Regions from separate parts of the Solibacillus sp. FSL R5-0449 genome, predicted to be linked through region 3. Evidence: riboswitches for the same ligand, from Rfam matches in the RefSeq annotation. Region 3 holds a riboswitch; each other region holds the start of a gene.
The links. Region 3 has a riboswitch for cobalamin ahead of MKY27_RS05445 (hypothetical protein). Riboswitches for the same ligand answer to the same signal wherever they lie in the genome.

Region 1 (7,739 bases), 1.6 Mb from region 3:
CATTCGCCCAACCGATATAGTTTTTTTCCATTAAATCCATTAAATTGAGTAAATCTTTCTTATCAAAACCACCGAAGTATGGAGGATCATTTAAATAACTTGGTGATGGAGCGATCATAATCATTTGTGAAAAATATTCTGGTTTCGATAGAGAAGCCAATAGACCGATCATACTGCTCACCGAATGGCCGACAAAAACAGCATCCTTTAAATCGAGAGCCTCACAAACATCTAATAGATCCTGTACGTAACCGGACAGTTCACCATATTTCTCAAGGTCAAAAGCTGAAATATCCGAGTTTCCAAACCCGACATAATCAAATAAAATTACTTGATAATCCTCTTCAAAAGCAGGGTAAACATCATTCCAAACTGTTTGGTCACACCCGAATCCAGCAGCAAATATTAATGATTTTTTACCTTTTCCACGAATATGTACGTTATTCCGTTTTACCGTTTTTTGGATCATGAACAACACTCCCTTCTTCTATTTCGAAAAAAATATTTTCATTCTATTAACTAGTAATTCTGGATGATATAAGAAGAGAAGTAAAGGGATAAGGTTTATTATCATAGGTTTATGATACTTTTTATACGTAAAATGATAAAATTCCTTTCATTTCATTCACGTATTAATACTTATTATTTGAATAAAATATCCATTTCTTTTTTAGAATGTGCTACATTATAAGAAAAAAGTGTTAATTAAGAGAGGGTAAACCAATAATGGGTTCGCAATTGACCATGTATATAACGCTTGTTTGTACGTCGGGAGTACTGAATTTGTACTTATGTCTCTATGCCTTTAGCAAACGTCATAAATATACGAATATCGCAAATTATTTTATTTTCTATACTGCAGCCATCAGCATCTACTGTTTTGCAACGGCTATGACTTTAATATCGACGACGCTCGAACAGATCAGCTTCTGGAATACCATTCTCTACATCGGAATGCCTACATCTGCCACATTGGGGTTACTTTATGTCATGAGCTATTTAGGCTTTAAGCTGACGGTCAGAAGAAGCATGTTCATCCTTCTTATTCCGTTTATTACGATTTTCATGGTAGCGACAAATCATTGGCATCATCTTCATTATCGAGTATTTGAACTGGATCCGAATTTAGGGGCGCCATTCGTTTATCAGGAGATTGGCCTTTGGTATATGGTACACGGTGTCTACACTTTTGCCAGTATGTTTATCGCCTTCTTGCTGTTGATTTCCCAGTGGAAGGAAACGGCGAAGGTATACCGTCCGCAATTGATCGCGTTAATGTTCGGCCAGCTTGTTCCGATAGTGACGGCGTTTCTTTATTTGAACGGATTGACTCCTGCTGGGGTGGATCCGGTACCGATGATTTTATGGGTTTCTTCATTATTATACTTGTGGGCGATCAGCACATCACGGCTGTTCCGGATTATGCCGATTGCGAAAGATACGATCTACAATAGTATTACGGACGGGGCCATTGTGTTGGATGCATCCTACCGACTTATCGAATTCAATCAGGCATCGAAAGCAATGCTGCCGAATCTGAACAAATCGATGTTCGGTCAAAACTTCGTGAAGTTTTGGAATGAACAGACAGGAGAGGAACTGCCATTCAAATTAACGACCGAACTTTCGGACGTTCAAGAAGTAAAGCTCTGTTCCGAACATGCGGACCGGGTTTATCAAGTTCGTATTACTTCATTGGAACAGGCGAGAAACAGTAAAGGTCTGTTGCTGGTTTTTACGGACATTACGGAGATTAAAAGATTGCAGGAAAAACTGGAGCAGCAGGCGTATTATGATGAGCTTACAAAGATTTACAATCGCCGCGCATTTTTACAGCAAAGTGAGCGGGATTTTCAGGAAGCGAAGGAAACAGGTTTACCTTTTACGGCTCTATTAATGGATATCGATCACTTTAAACGAGTGAATGATACGTACGGGCATCATATTGGCGACCAGTTGCTCGTGCACGTCGTAAATGCTTGCCAAACACGACTTTTGGAAAGCCATTTCTTCGCGCGGTACGGCGGGGAGGAATTCGTCATTGCGCTGAAGGGATTCACTGAAGCGGAAGGTGATATACTAGCCAACCAGCTTCGAACTGCCGTGGAGCAGACACCGCTTATGACCGAAGCAGGCAGTCTGACGGCTACGTTAAGTATTGGTGTCGCCGAAGTAGTGGACTGGACAGAGGAAACACTGTACCAGCTGCTGCATAAAGCAGATACCGCTTTATATGCGGCGAAAGAACAAGGACGTAACCGCGTGAAAGTATATGCGGCAAGTGATCGTGTAATTAGTTGATAGCGGAAAACCAGCATGGAGAAATTCGTGCCGGTTTTTTTATTTAGTGAAGGCAGGGCAATGTTTATAAGTAGGATTCCTTACTACCTTGAGTTGGGAGAATATGTTAGGATAGTGAAATAATCACTAAAAGAGGAGAGCGATTATGACACAGAATTCAAAGACGACTTCTATTAGTATTAGCTTAATTCTTGCTCAAACCGTGTTTATTGGATTTTTGATTAAAAATGTACAGCTATTGATTCATCAGCCGTCAATCGTTGCGAAATGTCTTGCGGGAAGTTCTTTTTTCATATTTTTGTTTCTGTTCATCGTCTCGTTATGGGCGACAATTAAATTATTTAAAGATAAAGATGCGTTGGAGCGTCATACATAAACAATGTAAAGCAGGGGGATTATGATGATTGGATATATTCTAACAGGGTTATTATTAATCTTTGCGATACGGAAATTTTATAAGCATAGAGCGGTTTTTAAACAGCTTTCAAAGAAGGAATGGCTTCAATTTGGCGTCAGTTTTTTAACGGCCTGGGCTGGAGCTGTATTCATCATTATAGGTGGCTCCAATATAACGGATAAGATTGAAATCACATGGTTAAAAAGCCTTTTGGAAATTGGAGTGATTTTGATTGGCTTGGCTTTGGCAGGAATCATTATGAGTAAATTCGTGCCGAAGAAAATAAAGGCGTTTTATTTGGAGAATTAGTGAAACGGGGAAAATTAAATTGGATGAAATGATTGGGTTTGCAGTAGTTGGGATGATTATTGCAGTGTTAATTTATGCTTTAATTAAACAAGTTAAAGAGACTAAGCAAAGCTTTAGCGGCGTGGGCAGTGCGTTGCGGAAACAAATGGCTAGAAAAAATATCGTGATGACTATAGCGTTGCTTGGAATTTTAGTATTTTACACATTAAATATCTTGAGTGTTATCTCCTCATCTATCCCGGTATCAAACAGCTTGACTGTACAGGGGACTTGGTTGAGTTTTCTAGTTTACTTTTTTGCAAGGATAGTCATGAAACCGGAGCTGGTGAATCAGCGTAGGAATTTAAGCCTTTATAAATAGGAGAGTGATGCGATGAGACAACGTTTTTCAAATTTAGACGAAGTTACTTCACTCGGGACATTTAAAGATGTCCTGAAATGGCAGCGATCAAAGCAAAAGAAAGTCGTCGATTACGAAGTGCCGCAATGTGAAAAAAAGAAAATTGCGTTTTTGCAAAGTAATCGTACCGAGCAGTCGATTACATGGATTGGCCACTCGACTTTTCTGATTCAAAAAGAAGGGCTCAATATGTTAACGGACCCAGTTTGGGCAAATTGGATGGGTGTAGCGAAACGGTTGACCGAACCGGGACTGCGGTTAGAGGAGTTACCGGATATTGATCTCATCCTCATATCGCATGCGCATTACGATCACCTGCACCTTCCGACGTTAAAAAAGCTGAAAAAACGAAACCCCAATGTATTATTCCTCATTCCGGAAGGACTCGGTTATTTGATGAAGCGTCATAGACTGCACAACTTTAAAGAGCTTTCATGGTATGACAAGCATGAAGCGAACACGCTTGAAATTCATTTCGTTCCTGCCCAGCACTGGACAAGGCGTATGCTTTGGGATACGAACACATCGCATTGGGGCGGCTTTGTGCTGCAAAAGGAATCGGATACGCAAAGTATTTATTACGCCGGAGACAGCGGCTATTTTAGAGGGTTCCAAGAAATCGGCGAACGCTTCAATATTCATACAGCTTTAATGCCGATAGGTGCCTATGAGCCGGAATGGTTTATGCATGCCTCTCATGTGACACCTGAAGAAGCGATCCAGGCATTCTGTGATGTCGGGGCAAAAGTGTTTATCCCGATGCATTACGGTGCGTACATGCTCGCAGATGATACACCGAAAGAAGCGATTGACCGGCTGCATGTACATTGGCAGCAGGCGGAATTGAAAAATGTGGAGCTGAAAACGTTGGCGATTGGGGAGACGTTTAAAAGCTGAATGAAAGACCCCTTGACGAAAAAATAGGTTCAAAGTAAAGTAATGTTAAATTCATCAAGCATTAGGTGCCCGTTACGGGAGAATAGGGAATAAAGTGAAAAGCTTTAGCGTAATCCCAACACTGTATGGAGGAGTTTCATAGCAAAACCCACTGGATGTCAATCTGGGAAGGGGCTATGGAACTGTGAATCTGAGCCAGGAGACCTGCCTAATACGCTTACTGTTTATAGACACTGGATATGTCTGTAGTTTATTTGTTATCGAATAAACTGCAGGCTATTTTTATGAAAACGAAAACCCCCTGCTATGCGGGGGGTTCTAAAAAGCTTTTAGCTATGGACAAAAAAAATACTCCAGTCGTACAATAAAATCAGGTCTGGTCAACCGATTACGTACGAAAGGAGTTCCAATATTGGATAATAAAAGTTTAGCACATACAACATGGAATTGTAAGTATCACATTGTGTTTGCGCCAAAATACAGAAGAAGAATGATCTATGGGAAAATAAAAGCAGATATCGGTAAAATACTACGTCAACTGTGTGAAAGAAAAGGCGTAGAGATTATTGAAGCCACAGCGTGTCCTGATCATATACATATGTTAGTCAGTATCCCACCGAAGCTTAGTGTATCTGCGTTTGTGGGTTATCTTAAAGGGAAAAGCAGTTTGATGATATTCGATCGGCATGCAAATTTGAAATATAAATATGGCAACCGAAAATTTTGGTGTCGAGGATATTATGTGGATACAGTAGGGCGAAACCGAAAAGTCATTCAGGAATATATAAAAAATCAATTGCAGGAAGATCTCCTAGAGGATCAAATGACGATGAAAGAATTCATTGACCCATTCACAGGAGAAGAACTAAATCGAAGAAAAAAATAAGTACACCGCTTTAGCGGTAGTCGGAAACGTAGTGCGGTTGGCAGACCTTTCAGAGCGTCTTTAGACGTGGGCCAGTAACCCAGCGTTTCACGCGCAGAGAAAACCACCAGTTCAACTGGTGGTTTTTATTTATTGTCAAAATTCATATTAATGGGGGAAACGAAACATGAAATTACTACAGCAAACAATTGAACAAATTCAAGAAATCGACCGAGAAATGGAAGACAAAGCACGCAAGTACCTAGACTCTTTAGCGAAGCCGCCTCAAAGTTTAGGAAAGCTTGAATCATTAGCAATGCAAATCGCTACAATTACCGGTGAACTTGCGCCGAAAATTGATAACAAAGCGATGATCGTCATGGCAGCAGACCATGGTGTATATGAGGAAGGGGTAACACCAAATCCGCAAAGTACAACGGTATTCCAAACACTATCCTTTCCGAAAGGGACGACAGGGATGTGTACGATTGCGAAAATAACGAACGCGAAAGTAATCCCGGTAGATATCGGGGTAAAAGAAGACTTGCCTCAAGACGCGGGAGTCATCATTAAAAAGGTGAAATACGGAACAGACAATATGGCAAAAGGTCCTGCAATGACGCGTGAAGAAGCGATTCGGGCAATTGAAGTCGGAATTGAAGTCGCGACAGAAGCTATTCAAAGCGGGGTCAATCTCATCGGTACCGGTGAAATGGGTATCGGCAATACGACGCCGAGCGCTGCGGTACTTTCGGTACTACATGGCTGTGACCCGCTGGAGGTAACAGGCTTCGGAGCTGGTGTTGGAACTGGCGGTATCGAGTATAAAGCCGAAGTTATTCGAAAAGCGATTGCGATGAATGAGCCGAATGCGGAGGATCCGATTGATGTTGTAGCAAAAGTAGGGGGACTGGAAATCTGCGGGATGGCGGGAATCTTCCTGGCAGCTGCCGCAAACCGTGTGCCGGTCGTAGTCGATGGGTATATTTCAACCGTTTCGGCATTGATCGCCTATAAACTGAATCCAAATGTAAAAGCGTATTTGATTCCTTCGCATTTATCGGAAGAGCCAGGTGCAAAAATTGCGGCCGAGCTTTTAGGACTGGAACCGATGTTGCATATGAATATGCGACTTGGTGAAGGCTCAGGTGCTGCACTGGCATTTCCGATTCTTGACGCGGCTTGTTCGATGATTACGAATATGGTCACGTTGGAAGAAGCAGCGGCACTTTTAATAGCTAAATAGAAAGGATTTATAAAGTAAATTTATAAAATAATTTTTAAGAATCGGGCTACATTAAAAGTAACAACTACTTTTGATGTAGCTTTTTTCTATGAATAAGGTTCTGCCATAAAATAAGTATATTTTTTCAGTCTATTCCATTTGATTTACCAGTAAAATACCAATAAGCGGAACTTTATCGTTTCTTCTGGTAAGGACAGTAATGATAAAGAAAAGCCCTGAACACAACGCGTAAATGTAATGTGCAACGAAAACATTACAGGCAGTGAATGAAGCTGATTTAATTTTACAGAAAATTCAGTTAAATTCAAGCGATTGTCCTGTCAAAACCCTTTACTCTGTAATATCCTATATTAACTAAATGTAAAAACATCTCCGAACTGTTAATAATCGCTAAAAAAGTGCTTATTTAATCGGTCTTGGAATAAAGTAACCGGTAAATAGGGTAAGGAAGGGTAAGACCAATAAAGAGGAGAGGCGGGAGGGGCATTAAAGGGAACGGGGTGATCACTATTTCTCCGTATGTGAAAGGTCGTTTTTGAATATATTCGAGAAAAGGATGAAGATAATATGAATCAAATTTTTAAAAAAGATGAGTTTATTATTATTCCTTTTTATAAAGGGCGAAAGCAGGAGTATATGGTCGTCAATACGAAGAAGGAATTTAAAAATGGACATACGCACTTGAAGTCATTTAAGATGGCCAAGTATTTGATCAATCTTGCGCGATGCCAAAAAATTAATTCCGGGTTAAGACCATATTTATTAACAAGCCTTACAAGAATATCAGCAGATCGTGAATATATTCAGAAATTGGAAGAGCTTCTAGCCGTGAAAAGAAGTAAAGGTTCCAAAGCGTCTTATTACAATAAAGCCATTTAATTTGTACCTAAGTATGGACAATAAAAATATAGACCGCTTTTTCAAGAAATTGAAAGAGCGGTTTTTTGCATGGAGCTCCTTAATTGAAACTCACATATGGAACTAAATCATTTTAAGTAATGCCTCTTCACCAATCATACCTTCTTCAATGCCGCATGCTCTTGCCTCGTATGTGATGGATTCCAGTGGAGCTTTAAGTAAGTCATCGATCGTTCGAACCCCAACTGCACGCCCGGCAATGATTTTCCGATCAGCCAATTTTTCATTCAACAGTCCGACATCGAGTGCACCACACATAATATACCCACGCTCATTCGAAATAGTCAGCAATGTTGTTTTAGGCAAATTAACCGTTACTGCAGTAAATAAATGACCTTGAAGATCAATCGTTTCCGTATAGACGATAACCTTCTCCCCCTTTCATATAAATCATATGAAACAATTG
Region 2 (7,739 bases), 350 kb from region 3:
TTGTTAAAGTTACCGTATGAGAGAATCGCTGTCGTTTCGCACGGTGTTGCAATTGCCTGTTTGATTTCCGCACTTCATAAACAGCCTTACAACCAGCTATGGGGTAATTTGTTGAATGGTGCTGCTTGTTTTTCGATAGAAGGGAATAGCGAACAATTACATAGCAATATTAAATAAGAGGAAACGCTATACCAGTTTTTTGGTATAGCGTTTCTTTTAGAATTTAAACGTATCATCAGTTATAGGGGCTACTTTAGCCACTGCATAAGTCGCTCCTTTTTGACTGAAGAAATCGTAGGTTGACCCAGTATTGGAAATTCCGTTCATGACAATCGGGTTGACTTCCTCGTCAGGAAACATCGTATCGAGCCCCAAGTTCATAAGCGCTTTATTTGCATTGTAGCGCACATATTTTTTCACTTCCGGAGAAAGTCCGGTTTCTGCATATAAATCATCGGTATACTTCATTTCATTTTGATATAAATCGAGTAAATATTCATAGCCCCACAAAGTAAGCTCCTGCTGTTTTTCTGCTGAGAACGTTTTGAAAATGTTCTGGGCGAAAAAGCCGACCGCTACTCCATGAATTGCTTCGTCACGCAAGATTAAGCTAATCACTTCCGCACTGTTTCGCAATACACCCTGTCCTCCCAAATAAAGAGGGTAGAAGAAGCCGGAATAGAATAAGAAGCTTTCCAGCATAACTGAAGCGAACATTGCTTTCCATAAACTTTCCGGGTCATCTTCTTTTATCGCGGTGTATACTTCGCCGATGCGGTTAGCCTTATATTGAAGAAACTCATTTTTTTGCACCCATTCAAAAACTTCGTCAATTTCCGTGTTTGTGCATAATGTTGTAAAAATATACGAATAAGACTTTGCATGGATTGCTTCAAACGATCCGAATACGGTCAACACCGCTTTTTCCTGAAAATCAGGTGTATACTTGGCAATTTCATTCATGCCGATGTTCGTTTGTACCGTATCAAGCAATGTCAGGCCGCCGAACACTTTTTTGTATGTATCCTGATGCTCGAATTCCTTCCATTGTTTGACGTCTTTACTGACTGCGATTTATTGCGATAGGTAAGTCTTTGAAGTTATCTCCAGCTTTTCCCCCGCACCAAACCGTACGTGATAGTTTCCTATCATACGGCTTTCCATCAAAACTTTTTGAAGTAGATTAATTATATTTTGTTATTTCCGACTAAAACTCTTAATTTATTTAATTTATCAAGTTGATTTTTATCTAACTTAATTTTGTTCATGTAGTTTGAAATTGTTTCTTCTTTTGTTGAGTGTATAAGTTTGTGAATATCCTTACTTACCCAAACAAGATTTTTATATGAGTCATCTCCACCAGTACTTTTCATAATTTTATGATGTAGTTCCATATTGTTTATTTGCAATGGTTCATTAGTGACAAAACATTTACCCTTTTGGGCTGCCATTAATGATATGCAGTTATCATATAGTTCCACACTCATAGAATTAATTTTTACCTTAATCAGATATTCTATTAAACCTGTTTCAGAAAGTTTCTTATGAATAAGTTCCCTTCCTTTTTTGGTATAATTACAAATATCTGGGTTAAACCTTAAAGGTATTTTATTGGTGCAACCATAGACAGGGAAAATAGTTACTTTTCCAACTGTTATTAGTTTGTGATTATATTGACCATATCTTTGAAGATAAAATTTACTTCTACAATCTTCGTTAGTTAAATTGTGTTTTAATCTATTATACATGACCTTTCTAAGCCAGAAGTCAATTTCTCTCATATCCTTAGTGATATGAGAAGCCACTCTATAATAATTGTGAATCCCAAGTATCATAGAATTTAATTTTTGAACTTCTTTACCCGTAGGAATTTTTTGTATAACTTTTACTTGATGCACTAAATTTTTATATACATTCGCTTTTGCTTTATCAGACATTCTACTATAACAAACATACTTCGATTTCTTTTTAATAGCTTTCATTTTAATTCCTAAAAACACAGTGTAATTCTTTCTAAGATTAGTTACTTTAGATTTCTCAGGACTAATATCTAGTTTGAGTCTTATTTTTAACCACTCTTTAACAGCTATAAATACTTTTTGTGCTGTTTCGTAATCTCTGCAAAATACTTTAAAATCATCTGCATATCTTACGAAAAAGAATTCTTTGAGATTGGTCTTTTTAAGTGCTTGTTGTTGATTGCCGATTTTAGTATATGGAAACTTTGCTTTGAAAGTTTCCCATTGGCTACTTAACCACCAATCTAATTCATTCAGAACAACATTTGATAATAGAGGACTAATGATTCCACCTTGAGGTGTTCCTTTAGTCGTTTTACCTTGTCCTTCTACTTCTGAATTTAGTATCTTTTTAATAATACTAAGCACTTTTTTGTCTTGTATGCCTATAGACCATAATTGTTTCATGAGTTTACTATGATTAACATTATCAAAGAATCCTTTAATATCTATGTCAACCACGTAGTTCATATATGCATTATTTATTAAAGCTTGTGCCCGAGCTATAGCATGTTCAGTACCTCTATTGGGTCTAAAACCATAACTATGTTTGTGAAACTTTGCTTCACATATCGGTTCAAGAATTTGTTTAATGCATTGTTGTATGATTCTATCGTGCATACAAGGAATACCTAGTGGTCTTAAACCTCCACCGTTCTTAGGAATTTCAACACGTCTTACACTTTTAGGCTGATAGTTTTCAAAGCGTTTCTGAATATCTCTAATGAATAAATTTTCATCCATTTTATCAATATCCGATAAAACTAAACCATCAGTTCCTGCTGTATTTGAGCCTTTGTTGTTTTTGATGTTTCTGTAAGCTAACATGATATTCTGTTCACTTATAATTAAATCATATAAGTTTTTAAAATATCTTCCATCTTTAGATTGTTCGTATAGTAAGTCTAAAGCATCTTGTATATTGTAATATTCGTTGTTTCTTAACAACTTTCTTTTCTTGTTTTTAGTCGTCAGGTCTACTAATCTCCCTTCTAATATAAAATATTAGAGTGGTTTTCGTATCTTCTTGTCTTACTCGAATCCTGTATAATTGAATTTACAAAATATCTACTTCATATTTGTTTTGACTAGAGGCTATCCCTAATATGTCATTACAACATATTTCAAATGGTTCATGCCTCCGCTTTCACTTGCATTAAGAATAGTTATACAAATTAACGTTTTCCTATTCAACGTTTCATAGAAAGCAAATTCTCAACGTTGCAAGCTTCCCTTGTTCCATTATCACTATCTTTACATATATCCTTAGGTTGTTGGTATAAGCCTGTAAGCTTGATAGTGCCTGTAACACTATATGGATTTTCATACTGAAGAATCTTACTAATCCACACTTACACCGCAACTTCGGCAGCAAATGCATTTCTACATTCTGTTCCTATAGACTCGTACATTCCCAACTTCGTCAGTTCTTTTGAACATCCTAACCATAGATATTTTATAGACCTCCGACCTATCTGATACAACCTTTACCTCTAAAGGTCTTTCCTTGTTAATAATTAAATCAACATTAGGGTATCATTCAGCCGACTTCACCGAGCTTTTAACAATCAATTATTTGCTTAATATCATGCTAATCGGAGTATTAAGGGGAGCATTTCATGGCGTTACCCAATCATTCTACTCCTCGTGATAACAGTTATGAATTGATTAATCAATTCACTCTAACCTTGTGAATTTCGGTTAGAAACAAGTCGCACCTTCGGGGAACCATATTTGTTTCCATTGCTGGTCCCAAAAAATACGAGCGAGGTCACTCGTCGGGGTATTCCAGTTGACCGCTTTATACGTTAAATTTGACATGCGACACACTCCTCAATTGTAAGTAAACGTTGGCGTACGTAATAAACGGTTTTAATGCCACGCGTCCACGCATAAATGTAGACTTTTGCTAATTGTTCTGTGTTCCACTGATCCGTTACGTATAGTGTCATGGAAATTCCTTGGTCGACATGCTTTTGCGCGGCTGCGTAAAGGTCGATCAGTTCATACGGGTTTACTTCATAGGCTTCGGTATAAAGTTCTTGGTTATCATTCGTTAAAAATGGCATCGGATAAATTGTTCGACTGTCCGCATAATCACGAACTTCCACACGTTCTGTAACAGGGGAGATGGAAGCCGTACAGCTGCGGATGTAGGAAATACTGCCTGTCCTTAATACCCTCAGTTTCCTGATATTTAAAAGGGAGTAGACTATACAATATAGGCGTTTGCCTACCAAGTATTATAGTCGTTGAACCTTCACCTCATAGAAAGGTGCTTGGCTGCTGATTACCGATTGTATTGGCACTTAGGACATATTTAGCGAGAATTACAACCTCACAAAATATGCTTTTTTTCACCTTATGCTATCCAAAAATTTTTTTCTGCTTTCGCAACGTTCACGTTTATCGTTTCCAATTACGTTGTCGTATTTTTGGCTTTACGGCTTTCCAGCAATTTCACTTGTTTTGACACTGTTTTACAACAATGAAAGCCCTAGTCAGTTAAGGCGCGATTGCCAGTCGATAGCTATGGAATAGTCCATATTTCTGAACTTGTTTTTTCAATTCATCCCACATATTTCGAGTAATAATCGGAGTAGCCCCAAGTGCTTTAATCACTTCTGGTGCAAAATCTTTATCTTCTTTGTTTATATAGTTTTCAAAATAAATCCCGCTCGCATAATCACTTTTCTCAAATCGATAAAACGTTTCGTTCTTTTGCTTCGCGATTTCCATTGATGATTTTAACGAGTAATAGTTCAACGATTCCATAAACGCATCGATAAATTCAATTGACTCTTTGGAACCATAACGAATCCCACTTTGTACGAGGTGTCCATGCAAGTTCATAACACCCAACCCGACAGAGTGCATCACTTTGTTGGCTTTGGATACAGAAGGGACGTTGACGATATCGGTCATCGTTGAAACATTCGTCAAAAGACGCATTGCTGTATCAACAAGCTGTCCGAAATCCTGAACTTTCGTCGCTTCGTGAATGTCAATTGAACCTAAATTACAAGAAACATCGAGACCATATTTATTCGGCTCATTTTGGTCGGTAATGACGCTTGTTTGTTGATACTGGAGAATTTCACTACAGAGGTTCGACATCTTCACACGCCCGATTTCCTTTAATGGATGGACATTGTTTACATTATCATCGAATATTTCGAACGGGTAACCCGATTCAAATTGTGCCTTTTTAATTTCCGTATATAGTTTACGGGCGTTTAATCGTTTCAGTTTACGGATGTTCGGATTATCCAATAGCTCATAGTACATTTCCGTAATTGAAATTTCCGACATGCGTTTACCGTATTCTTTATAAATATCATAAGAACTGAACAAGACGATATCTTTATCGCGACGCATCAGTTCAAAGAAAATATCCGGTAAAATAATGCCTGTCGATAACGTAGCAAGTCGTATTTTATCATCTGCATTAGGTTTTTTAGACGAAATGAATGACTCAACATCTCCGTGAAAAACATTTAAATAGACGACGCCGGAACCGTTTCGCTGCCCCAATTGGTTGCTGTAAGAAAACGAATTCTCCAGCAGTTTCGCAACGGGCATAACCCCGCTCGCACGGTTTAAGATCCCTTTAATCGGATCCCCTAATGGACGAAGATCGGTCAAGTTTACCCCGACACCGCCGCCTAAACGGGAAAGCTCCAAACAATAACCGATGTTCTCGGCAATCGAGTTCATTGTGTCGTCCATCGTCAGTTTGAAGCATGAGACAAGCTCGCCGCGCGCTTTTTTCCCGCTGTTTAAAGCAGTTGGGGTTGCCGGCTGGTAGGCAGTCATGATCGCTTCAATGGCCTTTTCCGCCAATGTTTCATCACCTTGTGCCAAATAAAGGGCGATGATGACGATCCGGTCCTCGTACTTTTCCAGAATCTCTTTTCCGTCCCGGCTTTTCATCGCATAGCTTTCGTAAAACTTTGAAGCACTCATGAAGGAAGGGAACCGGAACTTGTAGGAATAGGCTTTTTTGTACATCCGTTTAATAAAGTCCATCGAGTACAAGTCTAAAAACTCTTTTTCGTAATAGCCTTCATCAACTAAATAGCGCACTTTTTCCTCTATATCTATAAAGTAGCGCAGACGGACATTGACGTCTTCCAGAAAATAGCGGCGTGTCGCTTCTTTGTCTTTCGCCAAATCCAGTTCACCGGTCGCACGGTAACGGTTTAATATATCGTTATTTAATGTTAAATACTGTTTCATATCGATGCCTCTTTCCAAATGGAGTAGTAGTAATCTGTAATCGATTCGTAATTAGCCGGAGTTCCTCGCATTTCCACTTTTTCTATTAACGGAATTCCGTATTGTGCAGCTAAAGTGTCACCAGCACGGCCGAAAAAATCATGACCGAAATTACGGTTTCCGCTTACGATGATTCCTTTGCATAATTCGTAGTTTGCCGTCATGAACTGGTCGACGATAGGGGGGACAGAGCCTAATCCATCCGTATACGTAAGTAACAGATACGGTTCATCGATTTTTACCACTTCGGCCAGATCCATAGCGGGCAAGCCGAGTTTTTGCACGATATATCGTACATTGCCAGTTCGTGAAGCATAAATGATCATGCAGTTATTTCAGAAATGCGATCGATAATAGAAGTCGGCTCTGCAATAAATTCACCGTTTATTTCAAATAACGGCACTGACTGAAAACCTGCATCGATTACTTGTTGTTTTGCTTTTTCATCCTGATCAATATTAATGACTTCTACTTCCAATTTGGCTGCATCAAGTTCGGATTTTACCCAGAGACATTTTGGGCAAATTGTTTTCGTATAAAGTTTCATCATAGAATCCCTCGCTATATAAGTATTACTAATGATTGTGCCGTATATATTTTGCGGAAAAAAACAAAAAAAGCTATCCCGGAAAACAGGATAGCTTGAAATGGAAACGGAAAGAGAGCGCGCCTCCATTTCCTATTCCCCGAAGAAATGTACGTAGTTTTAACGAGGCAGGTCTCCTGGCTTTGCTTCATCCGTCAGACGTACCTTCCCATGCCAGTAGCACAGTGGTCTATTCGCCTTCAGTCAGCATTTACAGTTGCGGGGACAGCGTTGGCTTTGCACCAAACTTCCCTTTTAAACTACATTTAGTAGTACCTTGTTAAAAAAACACAATATATAGTTGAATTGAGTATAAGCGTTAACAACCTAAAAGTAAAGGGTCTATTGAATGATTGCATAAATCCAACCAAAACCCTAGACAACTCACTATTGAAAATAAAGAAAAAATATGGTTTTGTTATAACTGCATGAAGTTAGTATATAAAAAGAGAAAGTTGGATGAATATGTCGATTCAATTAAAAATTAAGAAAACCAACCCCGAAGCCGTAATGCCGAAACAGGCACGAGAAGGGGATGCAGGGATGGATTTGAGTGCGGTTGAAGACAACGTTTTACTGCCTGGAGAATACGGGTTAATTAAAACCGGACTTCAAATCGAATTGCCGGAAGGAACAGAAGCTCAAGTACGTCCACGTAGCGGATTAGCATTGAAACACGGGATTACTGTGTTAAATAGTCCAGGTACGATCGATGCAGGCTACCGCGGTGAGGTCGGGGTTATTTTAATTAATCACGGGAAAGAGCCGTTTACGATTGAAAAGGGGATGCGTATCGCTCAGTTAGTCGTTCAATATGTTCCGCAAGTTTTCGTTGAAGAAACGGACGAGCTGACAGA
Region 3 (7,739 bases):
ACACCGCGGCTTGTATCCGTACAAATACAAAACAGTTCTGCTCGCTCGGCAATTTGAATAATCTGATCGAAAATTTGCTGCGCAGCCTTTTCTTCCGGTTCATGAAGATACGGTAAAATCATTTGTTCAAAATTACTTATTATGTAGCGCTCGTTTTCTTTTATATTTTCTACTTTTGGCAAGTGTCCTTCACAAACAATCAGTTCTTTTGCTGGTAACTGTTCAATCAGTTGTTCTGTATATTTTCGTTTACCGTTATGTGCGCCTCCGAGTATAACGTGCATCTCGCACCTCCTAAAAGTTCATCTGCCGAATCCCAGCCAAGTGTATAAATCGTGCGATGATTGGCCACTGTTTGCTGAAAGGATTGTTCCTTCATTCCGTATACGGCAAGTAATAATCGAATGACCCCTCCGTGTACGATGAACGTATATTCCTTCTTTTCCTTTACAATGCCATGAAAGCCGTCCAATACGCGCTGCTTGAATCGGATAAAGGTTTCTCCGTTCGGAATCGGATTTTCGAGCGGGTCATCAATCCAGGCCCGGTATGTTTCATTATGCTGTAATTGTTCATATGTACACATTTCAAAATCCCCAAAATGCAGCTCACGCAATTCCCTTGATGCGATAAATTCGGCATTCGGAAAATAGCATTGGGCAGTTTCTCGGCATCTCCGCAAATCGCTCCCATAAATGATAGCAGGCTGCAGATCGATCTCGGCTTCCACTTTTTTTTGGATCGGCTCATCTGTCCAGCCAATATATTTGCGCTCCATATTTGCTTTCGTTTTTTCATGTCTGATTAAATGCACAGTAATATCGTTAGCCATAGGACAACCTCCAACCCTTCACCGAGTGCTCCGAGTAAATCACCTGTTACACCGCCAAAATGTTTCTTTGACCAATTCCGGTAAATAACAACAGCAATCAGCATTATTACGACCAAAATAAATAAGTTGAAAACGCCAACGTAAAACCAGCATACAAATGCCAGAATACTTTGAACGCCGATTAAAACAGCAAGCTTATTTTGAATGACGATTCCTTTAAAATAGGCAGCGAGTCCCTTTTCCTTTGCAGGCTGCATCGTTACAAAATATAACAGCATCCCCATTCTCGCTATAAAAGGAATGAAGATTAAAAACGGCACAATCGCCAATTGACCATGCAACAGCATTTCATAAATAACGCCGATTTTTAATACTAGTAAACAAAAAACACTTATTACCCCAAAAGCGCCTGTATGCGGATCATCCAATATCTCCAACCGTTTCTCCTTTTCTCCATAGGAAAAGAACGCATCGCTCATATCGATCCATCCGTCTAAATGCAGCCCCCCTGTCAGGACGATCATCCCGATCACAATCAAAATTGCCAACAACAGGTCCGAAATCTCACTATAGCGAGATAATATAAATACGCCACTACTAATTATGGATCCCATCAGCAATCCGACAATCGGCAGAAATCCATACATCCATGTAACAGACTTGGCATTCATATCCAGCTGTTTTTTTACCGGCACTGCCGAAAAAAACTGCCACGCCAATAAAAAACCGCTCCAGCTATTTTTCAACTTGCTTCCTCCTTACTTCCACCGCTGTACAAGCTGAAATTGTACTTCATACGCTTCATCACTATTTTGGACAATCCATTGGTGAAACTCTCCCAACAATTTACGATATAAATTTACTTCCTCATATTGTGAAGGCAGTTCATCCAGCACTTCATTTGATACAACTATTATTGTAGCACCTTGCTTCCGCCAAGTTAGCAATTGCTTTTGCATCGATTCGATACAAATATCGATATATTCGCTATTTTCATTTTTTTGTTCATATGTATACAGTACATTCGAAAGCCATGTTGTCACACATTCAAACAATACTACTGCATTGTTTGAGAGTTGCCCAATTGCTTCCGGAACCTTCACTTGCATTTCCACTGTAGTCCAGTTGATATTCTGATTGTCACGGTCCTGCTGATGGCGGATAATGCGTTTTTTCATTTCATCATCAAAAGATACACCTGTCGCCACATAGTAGAATATCTTTTCCTCACCTAACTCCCTCGCATACTTCTCTGCAAAAGCACTTTTACCGCTGCGCACACCACCGGTTATAAAAATCAATGGTATCCTCCTCCTTATGCATTGTAAAAAGACATGCCTAAACTAAGGCATGCCCTTCTATTCTATACTTATTTAAACAGTTCCGGGTATACTGATTGTGCCATAATTTCTACCGCTTCACCAATACGCGGTCCAGGACGGGACATAATATCCCCATCGACTAAATAAATAGCCTGATCTGTGACTGCCTGTATTTTATTCCAGCCTGTACGACCTAGAATCTCATCAACCGCATTTTCCATATAAGTTGCTGGTGTAATAATAATTTCAGGATTACGTGTAATAACATCTTCTTCCGTTACACTAATCCAGCTCGTCTGATCTGCAAAAATATTTTCAACATTGGCGTGGTCCATGATTTCCTGCTGGAATGTACTGCTGCCGGTAGTCCAAAGATTCGGAGCTGGTGTTACTTCATAATATGCTTTTTTCTTCGTATCAAGTGTTGCTGTTTTTTCCTGTACTGTTTCAATTTGCGCCTTAATGTCTTCTACAACTTCTTCGCCTTTTTCTTCGACACCCATTACTTCAGACAGCTGGATAATATCCGAATAAACATCATCAAATGTCGCCGCCGAAGCAATTACAAACACTTTAAGACCCGCATCTTCCAATTGGGCAATTTGAGCTTCCTCTCCGATTGTATAAGCAACAACAACGTCCGGATTTAATTCCAGAATTCGCTCTGCATTAATGACAGTAGAAGTCGACACACGTTCAATTTCTTGTGCGGCTTCCGGATATGTATCAAATTCTGTGGCACCGATAATTTGTTCCCCGACGCCCAGTTCAAATAAAATTTCTGTATTGCTTGGCTGTAGAGAAATAATTGTTTCCGGTACTTCATCGAATGTAACTTCAACTCCGCGATCATCAACAACTGTATACGGTGCTCCATCATTTTTCGATGTAGCCTGCTCTTCTTTTTCCACTTTGCCATCAGTTTTTTCCTCATCTGAACTACATGCTGCCAGTAATAATGTTGCCGCTAAAGCAACGATCCATTTGTTATTAAATTTCATTTGTTGTAACTCCTTTTTTCTTTTTCGTTGGATAGGATTTTGAGATAAATGGAATTTCCTCTTGCTGATGCTGCTGATTCATATACACTGCCATGACAAAAAATACATTGGCAAGCAATCCAAGAAAATCAAACAGAATTTCATCCACTTCCCGTTCTTCGCTCACTTTATGTAATGCCCTGTAAGACTTTTTCGCCTCACTGCGGCAAATATGCAGTCTTGCGGCACTTTCGATTCCTTGTGGCAGTACAAACTGCTGAATCGACTCTCTGACTTCACCTACATAATAATCGTATCGATCACTGAGCCATTGCAGATCCTCAGATGTAATGGCCAATTTGCCGCGGACCGAACCATTCGCATGATAGGCTAACGGTTGAATCATCCTTAAGTCCTTCAAAACGACATGTCCGGATGCATCATCAACTAATGTCGGAAATACTGTACCAATTCGTGTTGTTAAAGAATCGGTACGGATTTCATAATCGACACAGCTTGATTTTTCCCGCATAAACGGATAGCAGGAAAAACGAATATCCTTTTTCATAAAAATTCTCCTCACTTCAAGTAGTGCCTCACCGAAATTATCAAGGGTACGAAAAAAAGCCACCCAAGAAAATGGATGGCTTCAAAAATCAAAAAAGGGCACAATAATGCTCATTCGATCCGTGACTGCCGTACATTCTCTTTAATTCCGAAGAGGGATGTTACGATAAGAAAAAGATTGGTCTCCTGGCTCTGCGTTTCACTTTACTCATAAGTACCTTCCCGCCATATTAGCAGTGGTATCACACTTATTTTCATCAACGCTTACAGTTACGGATATAGCTTCGGATTTGCACCGAATTCCCATTTATGCATAATGCATCTTTTTCCTGCAAATTTATTCAATTTGTCTTAATCACTTTAGCATATAAAAAAAATTATGCAAATAAAATATTTTCAGTTTCCTATAAACAATCCGGACATTTCCCGTAAATCTCAAATTTATGGGCCTCAACAGCATAACCCGGCAGCTTTTCACCGAGCATTTCCATCGGGCAGACAGACAGTTCCTTTACATTTCCGCAATCACGGCAAATAAAATGATGATGATGGTGATCCGACTCGCAATGCATGCGGAAATTGCGCTCACCGTTTAATTCTGTTTCTTCCAAAATATCAAGCTCCACAAAAGTGGCCAAGTTACGGTAAATTGTATCAAAACTCATCCCAGGGAAATCTTTTTTCAATACTGACAGCAAATCACGGGCAGTCAAATATTTGTCTGTAGCTGCAAACATACCCAAAATCAACTCTCGTTTATCCGTCTTTTTATAGCCATTATCCTTTAATATTTCCCACGCGCGCGCTGCATTCACAGTACTTCTTCCCCTTCCGTTTTAATTGAAAATTTCAATACAAGTTTTTTAATTAAAATTACTGACAGCAAAATCAAAATGGATGTGACAACAATTGTTCCACCCGGTGCCAAGTTCAGGTAAAAGGCAGAAACGAGTCCGATCACTACGGCCAGCTCGCCAAATACAATCGCTAAAATGATCGCTTCTTTAAAGCCGCGAGCCAATCGCATCGCTGCAGCTACCGGTAATGTCATTAAGCTTGAAACAAGCAGAATTCCGACAATGCGCATACTTGCTGCGATGACGAGTGCGACAACAATCATAAATAATAAATGAATCCATTTCGCCGGCAAACCGCTCGCCTTCGCATATTCCTCATCGAACGACAATACGAAAAGCTCTTTGAAAAACAGCACTAAAAATAAAACGACGACGACTGCAATTGCCAGTACAACATATAAATCCTGGCGTGATACCGCAGATACAGAGCCGAATAAATAGCTCATTAAATCGGTATTAAATCCGCTTGCAAGTGAAATTAAAATCGCACTCACACCGATTCCGCCAGACATAATAATCGGAATCGCAAGCTCTTCATAATGTTTATACAGTCTGCGTAAACGTTCAATTAAAATCGAACCGCTTACAGATGCGATAATCCCCAAATAAATCGGGTTCAATAATGCCAGCGCTGCAAATGATTGACTCAAGTACAGGCTTCCGGCAATCCCCGCCAGTGTAACATGCGACAGCGCATCCGCAATGAGCGATAAACGTCTGACTACGATAAATACACCTAATAGTGGTGCTATTATTCCAATAACAAGCCCTGAGAAAAAGGCATTTTGTAAAAATTCATAGTTTAATATAGCTTCAATCATAACGGCCTGCTCCTCTTAATGAATCTTTCGAACAGAGTGGCCGTTCCAGCTAGCAATCTGTTCTTCCGAAATCGTATCAAAATCATTTTTATATCCGTGGAAATGGATCGACTGATTTAAGCAGGCGACATGACTGACACGATCCGAAACCGTGTCCACATCATGTGTAACTAAAATCATTGTCATATTGTGATGCTTATTCAAATGTGCGAGCATATCATAGAATGCCTGCACATTTTCGCGGTCAATGCCGACTGTCGGTTCATCCAAAATAAGGAGCTTCGGATCGGACACTAATGCACGTGCGATGAACACACGCTGCTGCTGTCCGCCGGAAAGCTGACCAATATTCCGTTTCAGAAATTTTTCCATGCCGACATCTTTTAAAGCACCTTTCACTAAAAAGTCCGCATCTTTTGGATAGCGTTTAAAGAGCCCGACCTTTTGCGATAAACCGCTCTTCACGACTTCTTCGACCGTTGCAGGAAACCCCGAGTTAAAGGCATTGGATTTTTGCGAAACATAGCCAATCCATTCGCGGTGTTTAAAATGGTTTGCTTGTTCGCCGAATAATTTAATTTCCCCTGACATGGGCTTTAACAGTCCTAAAATTAATTTCAAAAGTGTCGATTTTCCGGAACCGTTTTGACCGATTAACGCCAAAAAATCGCCTTCATTGACACGTAGCGAAATATTTTTCAATGCTTGTGTGTATTCATATTGAAAGGAGACATCTTTCAATTCAATCAATGGTTTTTTCATTTCGTTCGCTTCTTTCTAATTCAAAATCATTACGATTTACATCATGTTAGTATAATGTAGTTTTTTGTTCATGTAAAGGGAATAAGCTTGAAAGGATGAAGACAATTCAAATGCTACAATGGTTTGAAAATTTAAAAGGAATGAATGACAGGCAACTACAGGATTTCGCCAAACAGCAGGGACTTGAATTGAGTATTGAAGAAGTTCAGAAGCTGCAAAAAATTCTTAGGCATGCCAACATAAGCTGGGCTCTTACCGGCATTCCAAAAGAAGTTTTACAAAAAATCCAGAAGCTGCTTGGGGATAGACGGTATAAAAAATTAATGAAGCTCGTCGGATTATAAGAACTATTAATCCAGTCAAAGAGGCTGAGACATATGTAGAAGTACCGTTGAATAAGAAGGAAATCCTTATTAAGAATCGGATATTTTATAAAATTGATTGGAATGAAGGGCGACTCCTACGGGAATAGCACGACGCCTGAGACTACAGGCTCAGGCCGTGCCCGTGGAAAGCGTCCCGGAATGGAAATCAATTTTTAACGCTCAGCAAAAAAATGCTATTTTTCTCTCAGAGAAAAATAGCATTTTTGGGTTATGTCCCAGCCTCTAATAATTGATCATTCATTTATTTTAAAGCACTTTCCCCGGAATCTCTAAATTTTCTACACATACTTCGATTGCCAGTTCAATGGCTGCTGTCAGATCCCGCATTGACCAGCCGGGAATTCGGCCGTGCTCAATCGCCAGCTCGAATGATGCAGGAATGTGAATAAATCCTGCTGCTCGAATCGCTTCATTCTTCGCAGCATAGTACAAGCCTTCATACATAATATTATTGCATAAATACGTTCCCGCTGAATTCGATATAGCTGTCGGATAACCTGCAGAATTTAAGCGGTTGGCTATTTTACGAATCGGCAATGTCGACAAATATGCAACATCCCCGTCTTCTTTTATCGGTGCATCTTCAAATGCATTTCCCGCATTGTCTTTTTCCCCATCTTTTACATTCAATGCAACTCGTTCCGGAGAAATTTTTGTAATTCCTGCAGCTAATCCCAATGAAATGATAATCGTCGGCTTTACTTCTTCAATCAGTGCCATAAACTGTTCTGGTGCTTTTGCAAAGTCCACAGATAATACATGGCCGACAATTTCAAACTGACCGATAGATTTTCCGTTCAGTGCCTGCACGACTTCCATTGTAGGGTTGATCGGATTTGATAAAAATGGTTCAAATCCTGTTAATAGTAATTTCTCCATCTGTTTTGCCCCTCTATAAGTTTTTTACAAGCGCTGCCATTGTACGGTCAATATATACAGTGCCATTCGATTTGTTTTCCAGTAAAATTGAGAAAATATATTGTTTGCCGCTTTGGCCTTTCATATATCCTGATAAAGTATATACATTCGGAATATAGCCCGTTTTTGCGTAAATTCTATTTTTCAACGCACTGCTTGTTAAACGACTTTTTAATGTTCCGCCTACCATGCGGTCTTTATTGCCGGCGATTGGCAACGAATCAAAAAATGTATCGAAATACGGTTCTTTTTGAACTTTGTAAAGTAGCTGTGAAAGACCGTTTGATGTTACAC
Region 4 (7,739 bases), 620 kb from region 3:
AGACCACTGATTAAAATAGCAAATGCCCCGCCCAATAAGCCACTGTATAACACCGGAATATATTGAATGTACATCATGAAATCATTCGTAAGCTGAACAGCCGAGAATGTCAATATAAGGCCGGTTATACCAAATTTTATTCCAATCACATAAGGACGTGTACGATGGATGAACGGCGTTTGTTTAAAATGGTTGATAAATGGCCAATAAATTAAAAGTGTAAACGTAAATAATATAGAGAAGTAAGATAATATTTCGATTAACATAATAAGCTCCTTTATCCACTAATCATTACAGTTTTGAACGAAAATTACTATAAAAATAGGGGAATCAAATAAAAATCGTTCAAATCAAGTTGATTGAACGAGTAAGCGCAAAGTTAAGTTCATTGTTGCTTAAAGATAGTTACTTATCCTATAATAAAAAGGTTATAGAAATATATGTATAGGAGCTGACTGCTATGGCGAACGAGAGCGGGAAAACAGTCAAAATCAAACTAGTTTCCTCCATCATTCCAACCGAGGGCGAGCTTGAACAATATGAAATGTGGCTTGAAGGCAGTTGTATAGAAAAAGGGAACAGTCATTATTTGCGCTATGAGGAAGTTCAAGAGGATATGCAAATTCAAACGACGATCAAGCTTAATAAATCAAATTCGTTTATTATGCGAAAAGGCGGAGTGAATATGCGTTTGCCTTTAAATCCGGATTTACGCGAGAATGGACATTATGAAAGTCAATTCGGCTCATTACCTCTTGTTACAGATACACACCAGTTAGCCATTGAAGTAGTACAAAGCGAAAAAGTGTCAGGGCAATTTAAAACGCAATATGACCTTATCATAAGTGGCAATTCTGTTGGCCATTACAAATTAGACATTGAATTTACGGAGGTATAACTATGAACGCAGTAGAACAATTACAGCAGTCGATTAAAACGGCGTTAAAAGCGGCAATCGATCAAGCAGGCCTAGTAGAAGCGGGCACAGAAATCAACATTCATTTAGAAACACCAAAAGATAAAGCAAACGGTGACTTCGCAACAAATATCGCGATGCAATTAACTAAACTGGCAAAGAAACCGCCACGTGCAATTGCAGAATCGATTTTAGAGCATTTAACGACTGAAGGCACAGACATCGAAAAAATCGAAATTGCCGGACCAGGTTTCATGAATATTACAGTTCGTAAAGACTTCCTGGCAAGTGTTGTTACAGCGACTTTTGAACAAGGTGAAAACTATGGTCGTTCAACTGCAGGTGCAGGAGAAAAAGTACAGGTCGAGTTCGTTTCAGCTAACCCGACTGGCGACTTGCATTTAGGCCATGCGCGCGGTGCATCTGTAGGTGATTCATTATGTAATGTATTGGATTTTGCTGGTTTTGACGTATCACGTGAATACTATATTAATGATGCCGGTAACCAAATCAATAACTTGGCGTATTCTTTGGAAGCACGCTATAAGCAAGCATTAGGAATGGATGCGGAAATGCCGGAAGACGGATACCACGGTCCTGATATTATCGGTATCGCAAGTAAGCTGGCTGAAGAATTCGGTGCTACAATTTTGGATAAGTCTGATGAAGAACGCTTTAAATTTTTCCGTGAGCACGGCTTGAAACTGGAATTGGCAAAACTGCAAAATGACCTTAAAAACTTCCGTGTTGAATTTGATGTTTGGTATTCAGAAACATCTTTATATGAAAACGGCAAAATTGATGTAGCGTTAGACAAATTAAAAGCAAATGGTCATGTATTCGATGAAGAAGGCGCGACTTGGTTCCGTTCAACAACATTCGGTGATGATAAAGACCGCGTATTAATTAAAAACGATGGTTCTTACACATATTTAACTCCGGATATTGCTTACCATGAAGATAAACTACGTCGTGGCTTTGATAAGCTGATCAATATTTGGGGTGCTGACCACCACGGCTATATTCCACGTATGAAAGCGGCGATCGAAGCACTTGGCTATGACCGCGGTACATTGGAAGTAGATATTATCCAAATGGTTCAGCTTTATAAAAACGGCGAGAAATTTAAGATGAGTAAACGTACAGGTAATGCTGTAACGATGCGTGAATTAGTGGAAGAAGTAGGCTTGGATGCTGTACGTTATTTCTTCGTTAAAACAGCAGGGGATTCACATATGGACTTCGATTTAGACTTAGCGGTATCACAATCGAACGAAAACCCGGTTTATTACGCACAGTATGCACATGCACGTATTTCATCAATTTTACGTGCTGCAAACGAGCAAGGGTTCGAAGCATCATTGGAAAACCTGAACTTGTTAGTAGCAGAAAAAGAAGAAGATGTGCTTAAAAAAGTAGGCGCATTCCCGCAAATCGTGGCAGATGCAGCGAAACACCGCACACCACACCGTATCGCAAACTATATTCAAGACTTGGCAGCTGCATTCCATAGTTTCTACAATGCAGAAAAAGTATTGAACCCGGATAACAAAGAACTGACAGAAGCTCGTTTAGCATTAATCACAGCAGTAAAAACAACATTAGCGAATGCACTGAAACTAATCGGCGTAAGCGCACCAGAAAAAATGTAATATACTATTTCAAGCACTCTATTTCGTATAGGGTGCTTTTTTGAATGGGATATTTCCACTTTACGAGCAATTTGTTCTACTTGCGGGGGTGAAAGTTCTCCTTTAATATCGTAACATTCTACATTGCTGTAAAAATGTTCTTCTTTCTACCGCAAACCTTCCACTTTCCCAACGCCAATCATTCATTTTCTAAAACAGTAAATTGTATCTAATCCCTATAAAGGAACTGGGGATATCTATTGACTTGTAATTTTACGAAACGTACTATTAAATTTAACTTCTACAATACAGGACAATAAATATGAGGTGGTGCTTTTCATGAGCAAGGAACTATTTATACAAACCGACAAGCAGCAACAATGGCTGAAAAAGCTTGAAACTATATCAGAGAGCGTGAAAGAACATGCTCGGCAAACAGATGAACAAGCGACATTTCCATTTGAAAATTTCCGGAAGCTGAGAGAAATCGGCTATACAAAAATAACATTGCCACAGGAATATGGCGGAGATGGCTTCACAGTGTATGATGCGCTGCTACTGCAGGAAACTTTGGCGAGCTATTGCGGAAGCACGGGGCTGGCTGTTTCATGGACAATTCAAAATGTGGGCGAGATTTTTGAAAATCGTTACTGGGATAAACAAAAGCTCGACTGGTTTGGCGAACAGATCGCAAATGGCGCGACAGTTAATCGTGCGGTAAGTGAGTTTGCGATGGGAAGCCCTGTGCGAGGAGGACGTCCGGGGACTTCCGCAAAACGAGATGGTGATTCCTATGTAATTAATGGACGTAAAAACTATACGAGCGGTGCACCAGATCTCGATTATTTTTTAGTATCGGCATGGATTGAAGATGAAGGCCAGTTAGGATTTTTCCTTGTTCCGAAAACGGCTGAAGGGGTATCGGTCGAAAATACATGGGATGTAGCATCAATGCGCGGTACGGGAAGCGATGATTTAGTGCTCGATAATGTACGTGTTGATCAAACAAACTTGGTGGAAATCCCGAACTATTCAACCGGCTTTAAGCTGAACGGCTGGCTGCTGCTTATCCCGGCGACTTATTTAGGGATTGCGCAGGCAGCACGCGATTACGCGGTAGACTTTGCGAACAGTCACTCTCCGAACAGTATTCAAGGAACAATTGCGCAGCTGCCAAATGTGCAATCACTGATTGGGGAAATGGATTTGGCGTTGACGAAAGCACGCTTTACAATTTACGGTGTCGCAAGGCTTTATAATGATCCGATTAAAAAGGCGACATTAGTGAATGAAATCAATATTGCGAAACATGTAGTGACAAATACAGCAACCGAAGTGGTTGATAAGGCGATGCGTCTAGTTGGGGCGAAAAGCCTGCAAAGATCCAACCCGCTTCAACGCTATTACCGTGATGTACGTGCAGGTTTGCACAATCCGCCAATGGATGATATTACAATTAAACGCTTAGCTGAAACGGCAATTGAAAGAAACTTGAAAGAGAGAAAATAAACAGTTCTTTTATTCGTGATTTCTACAAATTTAGATAAATTATCTGAAATTTTAGCGAATGAGCATACTTTTTTTCGAATATCCGCTATAATAGAGCTATTAATTATATATGGACGATAAAGGTTCTTACTCGATAATGAATTGAGTAAGGAGTAAAAGGGAAATCGGTTCAAATCCGATGCGGTCCCGCCACTGTAATTGCTAGTTGAGAGCAATATGCCACTGAAAAACTTTCGGGAAGGCGCTCTTCAACGTTTATGCATAAGCCAGGAGACCTGCCTTTATAATGCCCTAGATTAAACCTACGAGGATAGGATGTGGCGGATAAATTCTTTTTGTTGAATTTTATTTGCATGCGTAAAGCTTCCTTCGTTTCTAGTAGGGAGCTTTTTATTTTTGTAGAAAATTATAAAACGAGATCTCAGGAGGTTTTTATTTTGAAAAAATGGCAACTGCTTTCTTCCGCAGCATTACTGACATTAACATTGACTGCATGTAATTCGGAAAAAGCAACAGATGAACAACCGGCAAACGATATGGCGGAAGTAACAGAAAAAGCACAATTCCCGGTAACGTTAACAGATGCTTTGGACAAAGAAATTACACTTGAAAAAGCACCGGAACGCATCATTACATTAACACCATCGAATACAGAAATTTTATTCGGCTTAGGATTAAATGATGAAATTATCGCTGTAAATGACAATGATACATATCCTGAAGAAGCATTGACAAAAGAATCGGTTGGCGGCATGGAGTTCAATTTAGAACAAATAATCGGTCTGCAACCGGATTTAGTCTTAGCACATGAATCCGGAATGTACAGCTTCAATGAACAGGCAATTGCGCAGCTTGAATCAGTAGGTATTCCTGTATATGTTGTAAAAGATGCAAAAACATTTGAAGAAACGTACGAAACGATTGAACAAATCGGGCAGCTGACAAATAAAGAACAAGAAGCAAAAGAAATGATTGCCTCCATTAAAGAAGGAATCGAAGAAATTGAAGTGAAAGTAGCACAGCTGGAAGAAAAATCTGTGTTCATCGTAGTTGGAACAGACCCTGATCTTTATGCAGCAGGTGAAGAGACATTCATCAGTGAAATGCTGGACGTGTTAAACGTAGAAAATGCTGTCCCGGAACTAGGATGGCCGATGTACAGCTCTGAACAATTTGTAAACAGCAATCCGGATGTCATTTTAGTTACGTATGAAAGCGATATGGCGGCAATCGAGAAAAATGATGCGTATGCCGAAATGGATGCAGTGAAAAACGGCAATGTGAAGTTAGTCGATGGCGATACGACAAGCCGACAAGGTCCTCGTATTGTTGAAGGCATTGAATCGATAGGTGCGGCGATTTATCCAGAGGTATTTAATGAATAAAAAATATTCAATCGCCTATGTACTATCGATTGGATTGCTTTTAAGCAGTATATGGATCGGCATTTCATTCGGATCGGTAAATATCCCGTTTTCAACACTTTGGGATAAAACGACTGATCCGGTTGCATACAGTATTTTGTGGAAAATCCGAATGCCCCGTGTCATTTTAGCCGCATTAATCGGAGCATCATTAGCAATAGCCGGAGCCGCATTTCAAGGGTTACTTAAAAACCCTTTGGCAGATCCGTATACATTGGGGATTTCCTCTGGTGCCTCGGTAGGTGCGGTTATGACCATCTTTTTAGGGATTTCCATACCAGTGCTCGGTGTTTTTACATTGCCTGTATTCAGTATGGCTGGAGCCGCGTGTACGATGATCATTGTCCTGACGTTTGCAAGATTAGTTGACCGTTCGATGAAAATGGAAACACTGATTTTAACGGGGATTATTTTCAGCTCATTTTTAGGTTCCTGCATTTCCTTAATGGTCGCACTTACTGGTGAACAGCTTCGGGAAATCATCGGCTGGCTTTTAGGCAGTGTTTCGATGCGGGGATGGCCATATGTCCAGATGGTGCTGCCGTTTATGTTGATCGGTACGGCGCTAATTTGGCTGACTCGCCGTGAACTGAATGCGATGATTTACGGAGAAGAGCGTGCCCAGTATTTAGGTGTAAATGTGAAGCGCAGCAAATATATGATTTTGGCGGGCGGTTCCATTTTAACAGGAGCAGCAGTTGCAGCATCCGGAACAATCGGGTTTGTCGGGTTAGTCGTACCGCATATGATTCGACTGCTGATTGGAGCAGACCATCGACATTTATTGACATTGTCGTTTTTGAACGGTGCAAGCCTGCTCGTCATTTGTGACCTAGTATCGCGTACAATTATTGCTCCGATCGAACTGCCGATTGGTGTTATTACTTCCTTTATTGGCGCGCCTGTCTTCGCTTATATTTTCTTCAAACAACGTAGAAAGGTTGTTGCATAATGTTAAAAGTAAATAATTTATCTGGTGGTTACGACGGCAAAACGATTATAAAAAATGTGACGTTTCACGTGGAAAAAGGGAGAATTCTCGGGATTCTTGGTCCGAACGGCAGCGGTAAATCGACATTACTAAAAATGATCAGCGGTGTAATGAAGCCTCAAACAGGTGAAATTTTCATCGAAGAAAAACCGCTTAAAAGCTATGATAACAAGCAATTGGCGAAAAAGATGGCCGTTCTGCCTCAATTAAATGCAAGTGCATTTACAAACAGTGTATATGATGCGGTTTCATTAGGCCGTTACCCCCACCAAAGCGGTTTCTTTTCTTCCTGGACCGAAGAGGACGAAAAGACAGTCCAGCGGGCAATGGAAAGTACAGGTGTGTCGCAGTATAAAAATCAGTACTTGGAATTTTTATCGGGAGGCGAGCAGCAACGGGTATTTATCGCCCAGGCACTTGCACAAAATTCGGAGCTGCTTCTACTGGATGAACCGACAAACCATTTGGATATTGCCCATCAAAAGCAGATACTTGATATGATTCGTATGCAAGTTGAGATGCAAGGGCTGACGGTTGTCTCGATTTTCCATGATATTAACCTGGCCTCGCTTTATTGTGATGAACTCCTGCTGTTGGAAAATGGTGAAGTACGGGCATTTGGCGAGCCGCATGAAGTAGTGTTGCAAGAACAGATTGCCGATGTGTATCAGGCACGGATTGCAACATATCCTCACCCCGAGCTGCCGAAACCGCAAATTACGATGCTGCCAACGAATGAAATGGAACGAAAAGCAGCGACAATCCAAATGGACCAGTTTCAAATAACGGAAGACTATATCGAATATCAGGCACAGGCACCGCTGAAAGTAATCTCTTCTGCTGTGCATAATGCCGGCATAGGCTGGTATGACACAATACTCAATCGTTCCATTGATCCAGAATACGATATTTATAATGTGAAAGAGGAAACGGAGCAATTTTTAAAAGAGCGTAAATTTTCTCCAACAAACACGGTCGTTATGCTGACTGCAGTGGAAACAAGCTGCGCAGTTATTCGGCATTTCTCGAAAAATAATGTAGAAATTCTAGTCATGGTAACGGCAGGGGTAGGTAACAGTGTTGATGTTACGAAAACATATTTACGGGAAGATGAGCCGCATATCGGTACGATTAATACATGGGTCATCATTAATGGTAAACTGACAGATGAAGCGTTTATTCAGGCGATGATTACGGCTACTGAAGCCAAAACGAAAGCAATGGCAGATCAGCAAATTAAAGATTCCGTGACAAATACAATTGCAACA

Region 1: another riboswitch for cobalamin. It lies ahead of tnpA (IS200/IS605 family transposase); the one in region 3 lies ahead of MKY27_RS05445 (hypothetical protein).
Region 2: another riboswitch for cobalamin. It lies ahead of MKY27_RS07235 (glutaredoxin); the one in region 3 lies ahead of MKY27_RS05445 (hypothetical protein).
Region 4: another riboswitch for cobalamin. It lies ahead of MKY27_RS02610 (ABC transporter substrate-binding protein); the one in region 3 lies ahead of MKY27_RS05445 (hypothetical protein).

Annotation. Positions count from the first base shown of each region.
Region 1 is NZ_CP150239.1:2,740,791-2,748,529, reverse strand. Features, by position in the region: gene MKY27_RS13775 (alpha/beta hydrolase) at 1-469, opposite strand, end outside; gene MKY27_RS13770 (histidine kinase N-terminal 7TM domain-containing protein) at 727-2,301, shown strand; gene MKY27_RS13765 (hypothetical protein) at 2,447-2,677, shown strand; gene MKY27_RS13760 (hypothetical protein) at 2,702-3,007, shown strand; gene MKY27_RS13755 (4-aminobutyrate aminotransferase) at 3,036-3,368, shown strand; gene MKY27_RS13750 (MBL fold metallo-hydrolase) at 3,381-4,304, shown strand; cobalamin riboswitch at 4,351-4,531, shown strand; gene tnpA (IS200/IS605 family transposase) at 4,717-5,190, shown strand; gene cobT (nicotinate-nucleotide--dimethylbenzimidazole phosphoribosyltransferase) at 5,357-6,415, shown strand; gene MKY27_RS13735 (hypothetical protein) at 6,983-7,294, shown strand; gene MKY27_RS13730 (DUF1805 domain-containing protein) at 7,397-7,699, opposite strand.
Region 2 is NZ_CP150239.1:1,493,082-1,500,820, forward strand. Features, by position in the region: gene MKY27_RS07205 (histidine phosphatase family protein) at 1-177, shown strand, start outside; gene nrdF (class 1b ribonucleoside-diphosphate reductase subunit beta) at 217-1,074, opposite strand; gene ltrA (group II intron reverse transcriptase/maturase) at 1,188-2,966, opposite strand; gene MKY27_RS07220 (hypothetical protein) at 3,827-4,258, opposite strand; gene MKY27_RS07225 (ribonucleoside-diphosphate reductase subunit alpha) at 4,524-6,257, opposite strand; gene nrdI (class Ib ribonucleoside-diphosphate reductase assembly flavoprotein NrdI) at 6,254-6,622, opposite strand; gene MKY27_RS07235 (glutaredoxin) at 6,619-6,846, opposite strand; cobalamin riboswitch at 6,992-7,177, opposite strand; gene dut (dUTP diphosphatase) at 7,348-7,739, shown strand, end outside.
Region 3 is NZ_CP150239.1:1,139,406-1,147,144, reverse strand. Features, by position in the region: gene MKY27_RS05470 (bifunctional adenosylcobinamide kinase/adenosylcobinamide-phosphate guanylyltransferase) at 1-284, opposite strand, end outside; gene MKY27_RS05465 (histidine phosphatase family protein) at 227-832, opposite strand; gene cobS (adenosylcobinamide-GDP ribazoletransferase) at 805-1,578, opposite strand; gene MKY27_RS05455 (bifunctional adenosylcobinamide kinase/adenosylcobinamide-phosphate guanylyltransferase) at 1,591-2,133, opposite strand; gene MKY27_RS05450 (helical backbone metal receptor) at 2,202-3,155, opposite strand; gene MKY27_RS05445 (hypothetical protein) at 3,145-3,702, opposite strand; cobalamin riboswitch at 3,860-4,042, opposite strand; gene MKY27_RS05440 (Fur family transcriptional regulator) at 4,106-4,516, opposite strand; gene MKY27_RS05435 (metal ABC transporter permease) at 4,513-5,379, opposite strand; gene MKY27_RS05430 (metal ABC transporter ATP-binding protein) at 5,395-6,141, opposite strand; gene MKY27_RS05425 (isopropylmalate synthase) at 6,252-6,485, shown strand; gene MKY27_RS05420 (pyroglutamyl-peptidase I) at 6,774-7,406, opposite strand; gene dacB (D-alanyl-D-alanine carboxypeptidase/D-alanyl-D-alanine-endopeptidase) at 7,420-7,739, opposite strand, start outside.
Region 4 is NZ_CP150239.1:515,207-522,945, forward strand. Features, by position in the region: gene MKY27_RS02590 (diguanylate cyclase) at 1-266, opposite strand, end outside; gene MKY27_RS02595 (DUF1934 domain-containing protein) at 461-898, shown strand; gene argS (arginine--tRNA ligase) at 901-2,568, shown strand; gene MKY27_RS02605 (acyl-CoA dehydrogenase family protein) at 2,887-4,056, shown strand; cobalamin riboswitch at 4,160-4,354, shown strand; gene MKY27_RS02610 (ABC transporter substrate-binding protein) at 4,494-5,441, shown strand; gene MKY27_RS02615 (iron ABC transporter permease) at 5,434-6,432, shown strand; gene MKY27_RS02620 (adenosylcobinamide amidohydrolase) at 6,432-7,739, shown strand, end outside.